3 regions of the Phyllobacterium sp. SYP-B3895 genome follow, and region 1 is predicted to be linked to each of the others. Evidence: predicted binding sites of a transcription regulator. Region 1 holds the regulator's gene; each other region holds the start of a gene.

Evidence for each region. Region 1 encodes LexA, which represses DNA repair genes until DNA is damaged. Its sites were predicted from a motif close to TGTTCNNNNTGTGTTCNG; they were not measured.
Region 2: GF108_RS20605 (putative DNA modification/repair radical SAM protein) is a predicted target of LexA. The motif match lies at 1,637-1,654, and genes of this name have one in related genera.
Region 3: GF108_RS05095 (helicase-related protein) is a predicted target of LexA. The motif match lies at 1,523-1,540, and genes of this name have one in related genera.

What each region holds. Positions count from the first base shown of each region.
Region 1 covers NZ_WJIG01000002.1:260,379-263,485, forward strand. The annotation lists gene GF108_RS07675 (hypothetical protein) at 1-1,257, shown strand, start outside; gene lexA (transcriptional repressor LexA) at 1,425-2,144, shown strand; gene GF108_RS07685 (ComEC/Rec2 family competence protein) at 2,138-3,107, opposite strand, start outside.
Region 2 covers NZ_WJIG01000004.1:618,113-621,219, forward strand. The annotation lists gene GF108_RS20600 (ATP-binding protein) at 1-1,147, shown strand, start outside; gene GF108_RS22600 (hypothetical protein) at 1,164-1,295, opposite strand; gene GF108_RS20605 (putative DNA modification/repair radical SAM protein) at 1,657-2,889, shown strand; gene GF108_RS20610 (UdgX family uracil-DNA binding protein) at 2,889-3,107, shown strand, end outside.
Region 3 covers NZ_WJIG01000001.1:1,058,404-1,061,510, forward strand. The annotation lists gene GF108_RS05085 (acetyl-CoA C-acetyltransferase) at 1-288, shown strand, start outside; gene GF108_RS05090 (beta-ketoacyl-ACP reductase) at 410-1,135, shown strand; gene GF108_RS05095 (helicase-related protein) at 1,697-3,107, shown strand, end outside.

The sequences.
Region 1 (3,107 bases):
GCCGTGACGACGCCGATTGTGGCCGCGCCGGGGCTGGTGCTGGAAAAGAAGACTGGACCGCCATCCGGCAATACGGTCGGCTCGACCATCACCTATAGCTTCACCGTCAAAAACACCGGCAATGTGACGCTGAAGAACATCCGGCTCGGCGCCCTCGCCGCCGTCACCTATGAGCCGACAGCGGAGGATAGTTACTATCTCGGCTACCGCCTCGACCCCGACCGTGCCTTTGACCTCGACCGTACCTACGATCTCGATGGGACTGATTACGGCGCGATCGTCATCGGTGCGCGGCGCAAGCTCGACGATTATTGGTCGACCTATGCTGAAAACAATTATGACCTGTTCGGAAGGCGCAATTCGCTCGCCCAAACCTACGGTGTCGTCTATACGCCCGATGCCAAATGGACGGTCGATGGCGGGCTCGAGATCGGCACAGTCGAAGACGATACGATCGATCCCTCCACAAATCTCGAACGTTCCGATTTCGACCGCAAGGCGATCTCCCTGTCGGTCGGCTACAAGGATGAGGATCGCATTGCCGCGCGCATTCGCGGTGAGACTCGTTTCGAAGATTCCGACGATGATACCCGCGATCTCAACACCTACCTCTTCGCCACGGGATTCAGCTGGAAAACGAACGACAACTGGCGGCTGCTCGCCAATATCGATTCAGTTCTCTCGGACTCGAACGGTGATGGTTCGTTCAGGGATGGCGACTATGTCGAAGCCTCGCTCGGTTATGCCTATCGTCCGGTCACGAACGACCGGCTGAACGCCCTTTTCAAATATACCTGGCTTTACGATCTTCCGGGCGAGGATCAGGTCAGCGCGGTGACCGGCGACGAATATGGGCCGGCACAGCGCAGCAACATTCTTTCCGCCGATTTCACCTACGATCTCGTTCCATGGCTCTCAGTCGGCGCGAAATACGGCTTCCGCTACGGCGAAGTGCGCGAGCGGCTTCAGGATGATCTCGACGAATTCTCCGATTGGCAGACTTCCTCAGCGCATCTCGGCATTGTTCGAACCGATTTTCATATCGTCAAGAAATGGGACGCCTTGCTTGAAGGGCGCGTCATGTATATGGCCGAAGCGGATACGACGGATCTTGGTGTGCTCACCGCCGTTTATCGCCACGTCGGCGAGAACTTCAAGGTCGGTGTCGGCTACAATTTCGGCAATTTCTCCGACGATCTGCGCGACCTGACGCTCAACGACCGCGGTGTCTTCTTCAACGTCGTCGGTAAGTACTGACACATCGTCATCATTTGCGTCGCTGTGGTACCGGCAATGAGTCATTTCCGCGATTTCGATATCGGCGCACTCCTTCTACACGACATATTAATACTTGTGGAACACAACTGGAACAGATAGTGTTTGTTCTGGTTTTGTTTTTCCGATTCCGTTTCGAAGGATCGCCGATGCTCACGCGTAAACAACACGAACTTCTGCTCTTTATCCATGAGCGCCTGAAGGAAACCGGCATCCCTCCATCCTTTGACGAGATGAAGGATGCATTGGACCTTGCGTCCAAATCAGGCATACATCGGCTGATAACAGCGCTCGAGGAACGTGGGTTCATTCGCCGGCTTGCTAACCGCGCGCGGGCACTGGAAGTTCTGCGCTTGCCGGATTCGATTGCGCCTGGCCTCAATGCGCAAAAGAAATTTTCGCCAAGCGTGATCGAGGGCAGCCTCGGCCGCAATGTCACCCCGCCCCGCCCGCAGCCGCGCGCTTCGGATGACGACGGCGCGCCGACGATCATCAACATACCCGTCATGGGCCGGATCGCGGCCGGTGTGCCAATATCCGCCATCCAGAACCAGACGCATATGATCGGCCTGCCGCCAGACATGATCGGCAGCGGCGAGCACTACGCGCTGGAGGTCAAGGGCGATTCCATGATCGAGGCGGGCATCTTCGACGGCGATACAGTCGTCATCCGACGCGGCGACACCGCCAATCCCGGTGAAATCGTGGTTGCGCTCGTCGATGACGAAGAGGCAACCTTGAAGCGCTTTCGGCGCAAAGGGGCGTCGATTGCTCTCGAGGCCGCCAATCCGGCCTATGAGACGCGCATATTCGGGCCGGATCGGGTGCGCGTGCAGGGCAAGCTGGTCGGTTTGATCCGCCGTTACTGATGTATCGGGTCTTCCTGATCGTCTGCCGGTGGCTTGGTCTTTGCAGCACGCCGTTGCAGTTTTTGCTCCGCAAGATTGCGGGCCGTGCGGGAAAAGACCCGATAGGCGTTCCATGGGCGCTGCGGGGAGCCCACGGCGTAGATAATTTGCGCAGACTGTAGGCGTGCCCGCAGTTGTTCTTCAGCAAGTGCAGCCGCACCAAGTCCGGACGGTGGATCGGCATTGCTTTCACCGAGCCTTATTTCTGCGGAGCCGCGTAACGCCAACTCCTGCGCGGTAATTACAAGAACGTCCCCCGAGTCGCAGGTTGCAGCGGGACCGGTGAAGGCAAGGACGACGATATCGCCCTCGGCACAAGCCGTTGATTTTTTGGTCGGATCATCCGTATAGGCGACGATGAGGCCGCCGGTTTCTCGTGCGAGGCACACGCCGTCGGCGCACTCAAACTGCCCGTCGGTCGGCGGTGCACCATTCTTTGCCGGCGTGAGCACTTGACTTGCGCCGTACCCCTGCTGCCAGTTATCGAGGGTGAACCGGCTTGCGGTCGCGCGGTTCACTGTCAGTGCGTCATCAGGGGCACTTAAGGCAACGAGTTTGCCCTCTTCGGCAATCACGATATCCGGCGGACGTGCCGAGAGGAGCGGTGCTATCGCCAGGGCCATCACGGCGAATCCGACGAGCCGCAGCCGTGTTGTCAGCAACATGAGCAGGACCAGTCCCGCGGTCATCAAAAGCAGGCTCGTTTGCGGCATTGATCCGAAATTGCCGCTTGGCGAATGCGCGCTGACCATCTTCGCGATCGCAATGACCCATTCGATGCCGCGTTCCATGACCGCAAACGGCAGCCAATCGAGATCAAATGGCATCGCAAGAACAGCAAGCACCGCAAACGGCATCACAAAGATCGAGACAACGGGCAGCGCCAGCGCGTTGCCCACAAGCCCAAGCGGCGCTGTGTTGTTG
Region 2 (3,107 bases), on a different contig from region 1:
GCGCCAGTCGCAAAAGATGGAAGCATTGGGTCAGCTCACCGGCGGCGTTGCCCACGATTTCAACAATCTCCTGCAGATCATATCGGGCAATCTCCAACTCCTGGCCAAGGACATGGCCGGCAACGCGCGGGGCGAACGGCGGATCGAAAACGCCTTGGCGGGGGTAAGCCGCGGATCGAAGCTGGCGAGCCAGCTTCTTGCGTTCGGACGCAGGCAGGCACTCGAACCCAAGGTCGTCAATATCGGCCGTTTCATCGCCGGGATGGGCGACATGATGCGACGGACCATCGGTGAATCGATCGAGATTGAGATCGTTCGCTCCGGCGGGCTGTGGAATACCCTGATTGACCCGGCGCAGATCGAGAACGCGCTGCTCAATCTCGCAATCAACGCGAGGGATGCCATGCCCGATGGCGGCAGGCTGACGATCGAGGTCGGCAATGCTTCGCTCGACGATGCCTATGTGCGGCGCAATCCGGAGGCGGAAGCCGGTCAGTTCGTGATGCTGGCGGTTACGGATACGGGGACAGGCATGACGCCCGCCGTCCTCGCCCAGGCGTTCGAACCGTTCTTCTCAACGAAGTCGGTCGGTCGCGGCACCGGGCTTGGCCTCTCAATGGTCTATGGTTTCGTCAGGCAGTCAGGCGGTCACGTCAAGATCTATTCGGAAGTTGGCCAGGGCACGACGGTAAAACTCTATCTGCCGCGCGCGCAGCAGAACGAAGACGAGTTGATCGAGACCGATCTTGGCCCGACGATAGGCGGCACCGAGACGATCCTCGTTGCCGAGGATGACGAGGAGGTGAGGGCGACCGTCGTTGAAATGCTGGGTGATCTCGGTTACCGCGTACTCAAGGCCAAGGACGCGGCGAGCGCGCTATCGATAATAGAGAGCGGCGTTCCGATCGACGTGCTTTTTACCGATGTCGTCATGCCCGGACCGCTCGGAAGTCCCGAGCTAGCGCGCCAGGCCCGCCAGCGCCAGCCGCAGATTGCCGTGCTTTTCACGTCTGGCTATACGGAAAATGCCATCGTCCATGGCGGGCGGCTCGACCCGGGCGTGGAGCTTCTCTCCAAGCCCTATCAGCGTGAGGCACTCGCACGCAAGATCCGGCATATTCTCGCGCTACGCCGCGAGAGGGGGTAGCAGAACCCAACTGTCGTCAGCGCCCTTTGGGGTTCTCCAGGCGCTTCGCCGTCGTGCTAAAGGCTGCAGGCGCCGCTTTCACTTCTTGGGCCTTGGCCTGTTTGGGTTTTCGAACTTCCTTGTTGCTACGTTGTTGACCTTTGGCCATATCGCTCTCCTGCTCGTGATGGCGGGAGCACTGAACGCTCGCAAGCGCTGGCATGCCGTCAGAAGACCCAGCGCTGCATCCAGTTAGAGAACCATTGGCAGGCGGCGTCAAACGCTAAGTTTCAAGTGCAACATAAAATCGACAAGGCTGAAGCAAAGCGCCCCGGCACTTGCCCTGATCCACAAAGACCGCCGGCGCGAAATGCAAGTCGGCTCGATAAACAAGGCCGGATCGGCCGGGAACCGCTTTCCTGCCGTTCCAGGGTGCGCGCTATTTTCGGTTGATGGGTTCCGATTGGTCCAGTCCCCTGCGAGAAAGGTCAGTCTTGACGTAACTGCAGCAAGAACATATCATGAACATTATGAAGAAGAGCTTAAAACACCGGTTGGCCATCTTGTCGGATGCAGCAAAGTACGACGCTTCATGTGCCTCCAGCGGAACTGTGAAGCGCGATTCGTCCAGGTCGGGCGGATTAGGATCGACCGAGGGCGCAGGCATATGCCACGCTTACGCACCGGATGGGCGCTGTATATCGCTCCTCAAAATTCTTCTTACGAACTTCTGCATCTTCGATTGCGCCTACTGCATCAACCGATCTTCGAGCAATGTTGAGCGGGCACGCTTTACGGCGGAGGAAGTGGTCTGGCTCACGCTCGAATTCTACCGGCGCAATTATATCGAAGGCCTGTTCCTTTCATCGGGCATCATCCGCTCATCGGACAACACCATGGAACAAATGGTACGCGTTGCCCGCGAATTGCGCACGACCCACGGCTTTCGCGGCTATATTCATCTGAAGACGATACCCGACGCTTCGCCGCATTTGATCGAGGAGGCCGGCCTCTATGCCGATCGCCTTTCCATCAACATCGAATTGCCCACGGATTCGGGCATTGCCCGTTTTGCACCGGACAAGCGGCCGGGCGAAATACGAAAATCGATGGCCGACCTGCGACTGAAAATTGAGGCGGCAAACGAGCCGACGCTGCAGACACAGCGGCGGAAGCATTTTGTTCCGGCAGGCCAGAGCACGCAGATGATCGTCGGCGCAGATGGTGCCAGCGATGCGACGATCCTGCGCGCCAGCTCGCGCCTTTACGGTGGATACCAGCTGCGCCGGGTATATTATTCCGCGTTCAGTCCCATACCGGACGCGTCGAAGAACCTGCCGCTGATCCGGCCGCCGCTCGAACGCGAGCACAGGCTCTATCAGGCGGATTGGCTTTATCGCTTCTATGGTTTCGACATTGAGGAAATCACATCGGCGCGGCCGGACGGAATGCTGGATTTAAACATGGACCCAAAGCTCGCCTGGGCTCTGGCGCATCGTGAGCGATTTCCCGTGGATATCAACCGGTCGGCGCGCGAAATCCTTCTGCGCATTCCCGGGCTTGGAACGAAGACGGTCAAGGCGATCCTTTCGGGGCGGCGGCATCGGCGCCTACGCCTCGAAGATCTGCAGCGGCTTGGCGTGTCGTTGAAAAAGGTCAAGGCGTTCATTGTCGCTGACGGTTGGTCGCCGCACCGGCTGATTGACAGCGCCGACCTCAACCACATGTTCCAAAAGAAACCCGAACAACTCGCACTGCTCTGATGAGAAGCGTCATTCTGGAGGGCAGGGGAGATTTCATCGAATGGCGCGATGCCGCGCGGCGCTTGCTGTCGCACGGCATTGAATCCAACGACGTCATGTGGAGCGATGCCGCAGGGGCATCCAACATGCTCGGTCTTTCGATCCCCGACGCTGGCGAAGCGGCGAACGGGTCCCATGCCGTCACTGCAACTGAAAGATTTATCGACCTCGCCGAAACC
Region 3 (3,107 bases), on a different contig from region 1:
CTGGAGAAAGCCGGCTGGAACGCTGAGGATCTCGACCTGGTCGAAGCCAACGAGGCATTCGCCGCGCAGGCGTGCGCCGTGAACAAGGACCTCGGCTTCAATCCCGATATCGTCAACGTCAATGGCGGCGCCATTGCGATCGGACATCCGATCGGCGCTTCGGGTGCGCGCATTCTTAATACGCTGCTTTTTGAGCTGAAGCGCCGCAACGGCACGAAGGGCCTCGCAACCCTTTGCATCGGCGGCGGCATGGGCGTTGCACTCTGCATCGAACGCCTCAAGGACTAATCCGCTGAGGACTGGCGCGCTTTAGGCGGGCCGGTCCATTTCGCACGGTGGGTAGGCCCTGCGCTTTCGATTTTCTCAACATTTTCTTGATTGGCAGAAATACGTTTAAGGGAGGGCGACAATGACAAAAACAGCAATCGTAACGGGCGGAACACGTGGCATCGGCGCTGCCATAAGCATTGCGCTGAAGAAGGCCGGCTACAATGTTGCGGCAAACTACGCCGGCAATGACGAAGCGGCGCAGAAATTCAGCAAGGAAACCGGCATACCAGCCTACAAATGGGACGTGTCCAACTACGAGGAATGCGCAGCGGGCATAGCCAAGATCGAGGCCGATCTCGGCCCGGTCGCCGTGCTCGTCAACAATGCCGGCATCACGCGCGACGCAATGTTCCACAAGATGACGCCGGCGCAGTGGAACGACGTCATCAATACGAACCTTACGGGTCTCTTCAACATGACGCACCCGGCGTGGAACGGCATGCGTGACCGCAAATTTGGGCGCGTGATCAACATATCGTCGATCAACGGCCAGAAGGGCCAGGCAGGACAGGCCAATTATTCGGCGTCGAAGGCGGGCGATATCGGCTTCACCAAGGCGCTGGCCCAGGAGGGCGCGCGCGCCGGCATCACCGTCAACGCCATTTGCCCGGGCTATATCGGCACGGAAATGGTGCGCGCGATCGACGAGAAGGTGCTCAACGAGCGCATCATTCCCCAAATCCCGGTCGGCCGTCTCGGCGAGCCGGAAGAAGTCGCGCGGTGCGTGGTGTTCCTCGCATCGGACGATGCCGGCTTCATCACCGGCTCCACGATCTCGGCGAATGGCGGGCAATATTTCAGCTGATCCTGCCAAGAGTGTCTCGCGGTCCGCGCGAGGCACTCGTCGCTCCCAAACCCTGAATCTTCTCCTAACGGCGAGGTCGCGCATTAAGGAACAAAGCGCGAAACGCCAGGGCCTTGCCTGGCCATCGCGCGATTCCAGCCGGATTCCCCGACACAAAACGATAAGCAATGCTTTCCTGCATCTATTTCTACTAACTTATTGAATTAACAGATATATTTTATCCAAGTTGACGCCTTTCGTTCCGGCATTATCGTTAATGCAGATGCAGCAGGACTGGGTATGCTGGCAAAAACCGATTCAGCATTTAGCTGGACTCGGATTGCAAAAATCTACATATTGCCGTGAACAAATCAGGAATCTCATCCTAGAGCTGATTCGTAGCTGATTCGTTCTTCTCGCGTTCTATTTCTTAATGGAAGACTCCGTGAATCGGTTCATGATTGTTTATCCGGTCGCCCCCGCATACTTTCTGTCGGACGCTGAAAGTGCTACGCGGAAAAGCATGCCCGGCTACTACTCACTCACCTGATTGGGCCTTGTACCGGTATTGGAATGTAGTTGATGAACCTTATGCCTACCTCTGAACTTCCTCTCGTCCTGACAGGCCGTGACGTTACGGCCGTACTCGGACCGACAAATACGGGAAAGACGCATCTCGCCATTGAACGGATGCTATCGCACCAGACCGGGATGATCGGCCTGCCGCTGCGGCTGCTCGCGCGCGAGGTCTATAACCGCGTGGTGCAGCGGGTCGGCGTGGCAAACGTTGCGCTGATAACGGGCGAGGAAAAGATCAATCCGGTCGGCGCGCGCTATTCGGTCTGCACTGTGGAAGCGATGCCGCGCCAGACCGACATGGATTTCGTCGCCATCGACGAGGTGCAGCTCGCCAATGATCTCGAGCGCGGGCACATATTCACCGATCGCATCCTGCATCTGCGCGGACGCCAGGAAACATTGTTGCTCGGCGCCGCCACGATGCGCGGTATTCTCGAAAAGCTCCTGCGCGGCATTTCCGTCGTCACAAGGCCAAGGCTTTCCACCCTCACCTATGCGGGATCGAAGAAGATTACCCGCCTGCCGCCGCGCACCGCGGTCGTAGCCTTCGCCGCCGAGGAGGTCTATGCGATCGCCGAACTCATCCGGCGCCAGAACGGCGGCGCTGCAGTGGTGATGGGGGCCTTGAGTCCCCGGACGCGCAATGCGCAGGTCGAAATCTACCAGTCGGGCGATGTCGACTATCTGGTTGCGACCGACGCGATCGGCATGGGTCTCAACCTTGATGTCGACCATGTCGCCTTCGCTCAGGACCGGAAATTCGACGGCTATCAGTTCCGCAACCTTTCGTCGGCTGAGATCGGCCAGATTGCTGGACGGGCCGGGCGGCACCTGCGCGACGGTACCTTTGGCGTCACGGGCGCAATTTCCGGTTTTTCCGAGGAACTGGTGCAACGCGTCGAGTCGCACACTTTCGACCCGGTCAAGATATTGCAGTGGCGGACGGCCCGTTTCGACTATTCGAGCATCGCTGCGCTGAAGCGCTCGATCGAGACACCGGCACCGATCGAAGGGTTGACGCGCGCGCTCCCCGCCGTCGACCAGCAAGCGCTCGAGTTTCTTTCGGCCGATCCCGACGTTGCCCCGCTTGCCGATACGCCGGAGCGCGTGGCGCTGTTGTGGGATGCCTGCGCGCTTCCAGACTACCGCAAGATCGCGCCGGCGCAGCACGCCGACATTATCGCATCGGTCTATACCGATCTCGTCGAATTCGGTCATGTAAACGAGAATTACATGGCCGAAGAGGTGCGCCGGGCCGATTCCACGGACGGTGACATTGACGCTCTTTCACGCAGGATCGCCCAGATCAGAACGTGGACTTTTGTGTCGCACAGGCCCGGATGGCTGGCAGATCCGACACATTGGCAAGAAAAGACGCGTGAAATTGAGGACAGACTATCCGATGCACTGCATG